Regions from separate parts of the Streptomyces sp. NPDC029139 genome, predicted to be linked through region 2. Evidence: predicted binding sites of a transcription regulator. Region 2 holds the regulator's gene; the other holds the start of a gene.
What was found. Region 2 encodes HrcA, which represses chaperone genes, less so after heat shock. Its sites were predicted from a motif close to TTNGCACTCNGNNNNNCNGAGTGCNAA; they were not measured.

Region 1 (3,410 bases), on a different contig from region 2:
GACGTCAACCGCTTCTGCTCCGAGCTCATCGGCGACCCGCTCGGCGAGGGCTGGGGCTTCGTCAACGTCAACCTGCGCCCGTACTACGGCGAGGGCTCCAAGACACTCGCGTACGAGATCTGCGAGCAGCTCGGCTGGGTCATCCCCGACCAGCTCGTCATCCCGATCGCGTCCGGCTCGCAGCTCACCAAGATCGACAAGGGTCTGCAGGAGCTCATCAAGCTGGGCCTCGTCGAGGACAAGCCGTACAAGATCTTCGGCGCCCAGGCCGAGGGCTGCTCGCCGGTGTCGGCGGCCTTCAAGGCCGGTCACGACGTCGTACGGCCCCAGAAGCCGAACACCATCGCCAAGTCCCTGGCGATCGGCAACCCGGCCGACGGCCCGTACGTCCTGGACATCGCGCGCCGCACGGGGGGTGCGGTGGAGGACGTGAACGACGAGCAGGTCGTCGAGGCGATCAAGATCCTGGCCCGTACCGAGGGCATCTTCGCCGAGACGGCGGGCGGCGTGACCGTCGGCGTGACCAAGAAGCTGGTCGAGGCCGGGCTCATCGACCCGAGCCTGACCACGGTCGTGCTCAACACCGGCGACGGCCTCAAGACCCTGGACGCGGTGGCCGATACCTCTCAGGCCACCGCCACCATCCGCCCGAGCCTCGACGCGTTCCGCGACGCCGGCCTGGCCCACTGACCCCCCTCGTCACGGAAGGCAGCACCACCACATGAGCGTCAAGGTCCGCATCCCCACCATCCTCCGTACCTACACCGGCGGCCAGGCCGAGGTCGCGGCCGAGGGCGCGACCCTCTCCGAGGTCATCGCCGACCTGGAGAAGAACCACACGGGCATCGCGGCCCGCGTCCTGGACGACCAGGGCAAGCTGCGCCGCTTCGTGAACGTGTACGTCAACGACGACGACGTCCGTTTCGAGCAGGGCCTGGACACGGCGACGCCGGACGGCGCCGGCGTCTCGATCATCCCGGCGGTCGCCGGCGGCTGCTGAGCCCGTGCATTACCCGCCGTAACCGAATTGCCCTCTCCGCCCGGGAAGCGGAGGGGGCAATTCTGCATGGTTGAGCGCGGTAGAGTTGGGGAAGTCCCCCCGGCTTCCCTTCGCTGCTCATGCCAGGCGCATATGAGAATGCGTCCGTGCGCGACAAGATGCAGCCAAAGTGTTCGAGTGTTGTGTACCTTCTGCGTACTTTGCCGGGCCCGACTTGCCCCGGAATTCAGTGAATTCTCCCGAATTCCCCTTTACGCCGCGCCCAGAATTCTCGCTCGATTGCCCTGTTGCAGAGGGCAGTTGGGCAGATACATTCAGCCGCGGTCGACGCGTTCCGGCGCAGGGTCTGACCCGGGTCCGCGAAGTGCGGTCCCGCGCAAGGGCCAGTAATAGGGGAGTTAGGCATGGCTCAGGGCACCGTCAAGTGGTTCAACGCGGAGAAGGGCTACGGCTTCATCGCGGTCGACGGTGGTGCGGATGTATTCGTCCACTACAGCGCGATCCAGATGGACGGTTACCGCACCCTTGAAGAGGGTCAGCGGGTCGAGTTCGAGATCTCGCAGGGCCAGAAGGGTCCGCAGGCGGACATGGTCAAGCTCGCCGTCTGAGCACGGCGCGATCGGCCACCACGTACGCACTCACGCGTTCTCACGCCGAGGGGTCCGCATCCTGACCAGGATGCGGACCCCTCGTGCGTGTCCGGACAGCCTCGGTGGGCCTCCACGAACCCGGTCCCGATCATCGAGAGGCGCTTGCCCCCGCCCGTCGCCCGACCGCCACCCCTCATCGACGTCCCTTCGGGACGGCCTTGCACTCTCCTGGGTCGAGTGCTAATCATTGGCGTTAGCACTCTGAAGGTGAGAGTGCTTACGAGGATCGGGCAGACGAGGCCCGCGGCCAGGTGGGGCAAGGAACCATCGGGCACGCAGGCCGTCCGTCGCGGGCGTCGGCGCGGTCCTGGAGCGTTATCCACCCCATGTCCGGGAGGACCACTTCACATGGCCAAGATCATCGCGTTCGACGAGGAGGCACGGCGCGGTCTCGAGCGCGGGATGAACCAGCTCGCCGACGCCGTCAAGGTCACCCTTGGCCCCAAGGGTCGCAACGTCGTCCTCGAGAAGAAGTGGGGCGCCCCCACGATCACCAACGATGGCGTGTCCATCGCCAAGGAGATCGAGCTCGAGGACCCGTACGAGAAGATCGGCGCCGAGCTGGTCAAGGAAGTCGCCAAGAAGACGGACGACGTCGCCGGTGACGGTACGACCACCGCGACCGTCCTCGCCCAGGCGCTCGTCCGCGAGGGCCTGCGCAACGTGGCGGCCGGCGCCAACCCGATGGCGCTCAAGCGCGGCATCGAGAAGGCCGTCGAGGCCGTCTCGGGCGCCCTGCTCGAGCAGGCGAAGGATGTCGAGACCAAGGAGCAGATCGCTTCCACGGCCTCCATCTCCGCCGCCGACACCCAGATCGGCGAGCTCATCGCCGAGGCGATGGACAAGGTCGGCAAGGAAGGCGTCATCACCGTCGAGGAGTCCCAGACCTTCGGTCTGGAGCTGGAGCTCACCGAGGGTATGCGCTTCGACAAGGGCTACATCTCGGCGTACTTCGCCACCGACATGGAGCGTATGGAGGCGTCCCTGGACGACCCGTACATCCTGATCGTCAACTCCAAGATCTCCTCCGTGAAGGACCTGCTCCCGCTCCTGGAGAAGGTCATGCAGTCGGGCAAGCCGCTGCTGATCATCGCCGAGGACGTCGAGGGCGAGGCCCTGTCGACCCTGGTCGTCAACAAGATCCGCGGCACCTTCAAGTCCGTCGCGGTCAAGGCCCCGGGCTTCGGCGACCGCCGCAAGGCCATGCTGAACGACATCGCCATCCTCACGGGCGGCACGGTCATCTCCGAGGAGGTCGGCCTCAAGCTCGAGAACGCCGGCCTGGACCTGCTGGGCCGCGCCCGCAAGGTCGTCATCACCAAGGACGAGACCACGATCGTCGACGGTGCCGGTGAGAGCGACCAGGTCGCCGGCCGCGTCAACCAGATCCGCGCCGAGATCGAGAACTCGGACAGCGACTACGACCGCGAGAAGCTGCAGGAGCGCCTGGCGAAGCTCGCCGGCGGTGTTGCGGTCATCAAGGCCGGTGCCGCGACCGAGGTCGAGCTCAAGGAGCGCAAGCACCGCATCGAGGACGCCGTTCGCAACGCGAAGGCGGCCGTCGAGGAGGGCATCGTCGCCGGTGGTGGCGTGGCCCTGCTCCAGGCCTCCTCGGTCTTCGAGAAGCTCGAGCTGGACCTGTCGGGCGACGAGGCCACCGGTGCCAACATCGTCAAGCTGGCGCTCGAGGCTCCGCTGAAGCAGATCGCCGTCAACGCCGGCCTCGAGGGCGGCGTCGTGGCGGAGAAGGTCCGCAACCT
Region 2 (3,410 bases):
CGCTCTGGGGCATGAAGAGGTTGACCCCGAAGGGCTGCCCGGTCAGCCCGCGCACCTGCTTGATCTCCTGGTACAGCCCGCCGGCGGTCTTGTACCCCCCGGCGAGGAAGCCGAGTCCGCCGGCCTCGCAGACGGCGCCGACGAGTTCCGGGCAGGACGCGCCACCCGCCATGGGGGCCTGCACGATCGGGTACCGGGAGAGACCGTTCAGCGCGGTGGACATGCGGGCATCGTTTCATGACGTCGGTCGGGGACCGAATCGGTGGTTCCGGTGGTACGGGAAAGGGGCGCCGCCCGCGATGACGCGGGCGCCGCCCCTCCTCCGTGACGTTTTCGACCGGCCGTCGAACCGTCGTGCCTACCGGCCGTTGAACGCGTCCTTCAGGCGCGAGAACAGCCCCTGCTGCCCGGGCTGGAACTGGCCCGTCGGCCGCTCCTCGCCGCGCAGCTTCGCCAGTTCGCGCAGCAGCCGCTCCTGCTCGGCGTCGAGCTTCGACGGCGTCGTCACCTCGACGTGCACGATCAGGTCGCCGCGACCGCCGCCGCGCAGGTGCGTGATGCCGCGCCCGTGCAGCGGGATCGACTGCCCGGACTGCGTGCCCGGGCGGATGTCGACCTCCTCGACGCCGTCGAGCGTCTGCAGCGGCACCTTCGTGCCGAGCGCGCCCGCCGTCATCGGGATGGTGACCGTGCAGTGCAGGTCGTCGCCGCGCCGCTGGAAGGTCTCGTGCGGGACCTCGTGGATCTCGACGTACAGGTCACCGGCCGGGCCGCCGCCGGGGCCGACCTCGCCCTCGCCGGCCAGCTGGATGCGGGTGCCGTTGTCGACACCGGCCGGGATCTTCACGGTCAGCGTGCGACGCGAGCGGACCCGGCCGTCGCCCGCGCACTCGGGGCACGGGGTGGGGACGACGGTGCCGAAGCCCTGGCACTGGGGGCAGGGGCGGGAGGTCATGACCTGGCCCAGGAAGGACCGGGTGACCTGCGAGACCTCACCGCGGCCGCGGCACATGTCACAGGTCTGCGCGGAGGTGCCGGGTGCGGCGCCCTCGCCCGAACAGGTCGTACAGACGACGGCCGTGTCGACCTGGATGTCCTTGGTCGTGCCGAAGGCTGCCTCGTTGAGGTCGATCTCCAGCCGGATCATCGCGTCCTGGCCGCGGCGGGTGCGCGAGCGCGGCCCGCGCTGCGACGCCGTACCGAAGAAGGCGTCCATGATGTCCGAGAAGTTTCCGAAGCCGCCCTGGCCGAAGCCACCGGCTCCGCCGCCACCGCCGGACGCGGACAGCGGGTCGCCTCCGAGGTCGTAGACCTGCTTCTTCTGCGGGTCCGACAACACCTCGTAGGCGGCGTTGATCTCCTTGAAGCGCTCCTGCGTCTTCGGATCGGGATTGACATCCGGGTGCAGCTCGCGCGCGAGCCGACGGAATGCCTTCTTGATCTCGTCCTGGGACGCGTCGCGGCGCACGCCGAGTACGGCGTAGTAGTCCGTGGCCACTTACGACTCCGCCAGGATCTGTCCGACGTAACGTGCCACTGCGCGTACCGCTCCCATCGTTCCGGGGTAGTCCATGCGGGTCGGTCCGACCACGCCGAGTTTGGCGACTGCCTCGTCGCCCGAACCGTAGCCGACCGCGACGACGGACGTGGAGGTGAGCCCTTCGTGGGCGTTCTCGTGCCCGATCCGTACGGTCATGCCCGAGTCCTTGGCCTCGCCGAGAAGCTTGAGGAGCACGACCTGCTCCTCGAGTGCTTCCAGCACCGGCCTGATCGTGAGGGGGAAGTCATGGCCGAAGCGGGTGAGATTGGCGGTGCCGCCGATCATCAGCCGCTCCTCGTGCTCCTCCACCAGCGTTTCGAGCAGGGTGGCGAGCACCGTCGACACCGTGCCGCGGTCCTCCGTCTCCTCGAACGACTCCGGAAGATCCTGCACCAGCTGCGGCACGTCCGCGAAACGGCGGCCGACCACCCGGCTGTTGAGCCGGGCCCGCAGGTCGGCGAGCGAGGCCTCGCCGAACGGCGCGGGGCAGTCGATCATCCGCTGCTCCACCCGGCCCGTGTCCGTGATCAGCACGAGCATCAGGCGGGCGGGCGCGAGCGAGAGCAGCTCCACGTGCCGGACCGTCGAGCGGGTCAGCGACGGGTACTGCACGACGGCGACCTGCCGGGTCAGCTGCGCGAGCAGCCGGACCGTACGGCCGACGACGTCGTCGAGGTCGACCGCGCCGTCGAGGAAGTTGTGGATCGCGCGCCGCTCGGGCGTCGACAGCGGCTTGACGCCGGCGAGCCGGTCGACGAAGAGGCGGTAGCCCTTGTCGGTCGGGATGCGTCCGGCGCTGGTGTGAGGCTGGGCGATGTAGCCCTCGTCCTCCAGGACAGCCATGTCGTTGCGCACGGTGGCGGGCGAGACGCCGAGCTTGTGACGCTCCGTGAGCGCCTTGGAGCCGACCGGCTCCTCCGTCCCGACATAGTCCTGGACGATGGCACGGAGCACCTCGAGTCTGCGTTCGCTGAGCATCGCGCACACCTCCAGCTGTCGTATCGGTTTGCTCCGCTTTTGGCACTCGCCCTGCCCGAGTGCCAGGAATCCCCCGGCCAGTGTACGGCGGCGGGCATCGCTCCTGGCAAGGAGGCCGCTTCGGAGGTCGCGTCGTAGCGGATAGCGTCGCGGTATGGATGTCGCTTGGGAAGAGTTCGGCTGGGAGCGGCTCGCGGACGGGGTGGGCCGGCGCCGCCTGCCCGGCTGGGACGCCACGGTGGGCCTGGTGCTGGGCGAGAAGGGGGTCCTGCTCTACGACACGGGCTCCACGATCCTGGAGGGCGCCGAGCTGCGGGCCCAGATCGAGGCGCTGACCGGCGGGCGAAGAGTGACGCACATCGCACTGAGCCACCCGCACTTCGATCATGTGCTGGGCACGGCGGTGTTCGCCGGGGCGGAGGTGTACGGCGCGGTGGGCGTCGACGAGCTGCTGCGGCGGGAGGGGCAGGAGCTGTTCACGGACGCGGTACGCCAGGGGGTGGACCCGGCGGCCGCGGCGGAGGCGGTCGACGTCCTGGTGGCCCCCCACCACACCGTGTCGGGCGAGTGGACGCTGGACCTGGGCGGCCGCCAGGTGCTGCTCGCGAACGTCGGGCCGGGACACACCGGCCACGATCTGGTGCTCCTCGTCCCCGCCGGCACGGAGGAGATCGTGTTCTGCGGCGACCTGGTCGAGGAGTCGGGCGAGCCGCAGGCGGGCCCCGACGCGATCCCGGCGCGCTGGCCGGACGCCCTGGACCGGCTTCTGGGTCTGGGCGGGGAGGCAGCGGTGTACGTGCCGGGCCACGGCGCGGTCGTGGACGCGACATTCGTCCGCGCGCAGCGGGAAGAACTGGCACGCCGCTTCGGAGTGTCATAACGTCCCGGAAAT

Region 1: the regulator HrcA is predicted to act here: its motif matches at 1,808-1,834, upstream of groL (chaperonin GroEL).

The regions. Positions count from the first base shown of each region.
Region 1 is NZ_JBVHWN010000010.1:125,147-128,556, forward strand. Features, by position in the region: gene thrC (threonine synthase) at 1-690, shown strand, start outside; gene ACZ4VW_RS22445 (MoaD/ThiS family protein) at 722-1,000, shown strand; gene ACZ4VW_RS22450 (cold-shock protein) at 1,405-1,608, shown strand; gene groL (chaperonin GroEL) at 1,999-3,410, shown strand, end outside.
Region 2 is NZ_JBVHWN010000005.1:23,620-27,029, forward strand. Features, by position in the region: gene ACZ4VW_RS14135 (nitronate monooxygenase) at 1-223, opposite strand, end outside; gene dnaJ (molecular chaperone DnaJ) at 359-1,498, opposite strand; gene hrcA (heat-inducible transcriptional repressor HrcA) at 1,499-2,518, opposite strand; gene ACZ4VW_RS14150 (MBL fold metallo-hydrolase) at 2,673-3,398, shown strand; gene ACZ4VW_RS14155 (DUF3097 domain-containing protein) at 3,409-3,410, shown strand, end outside.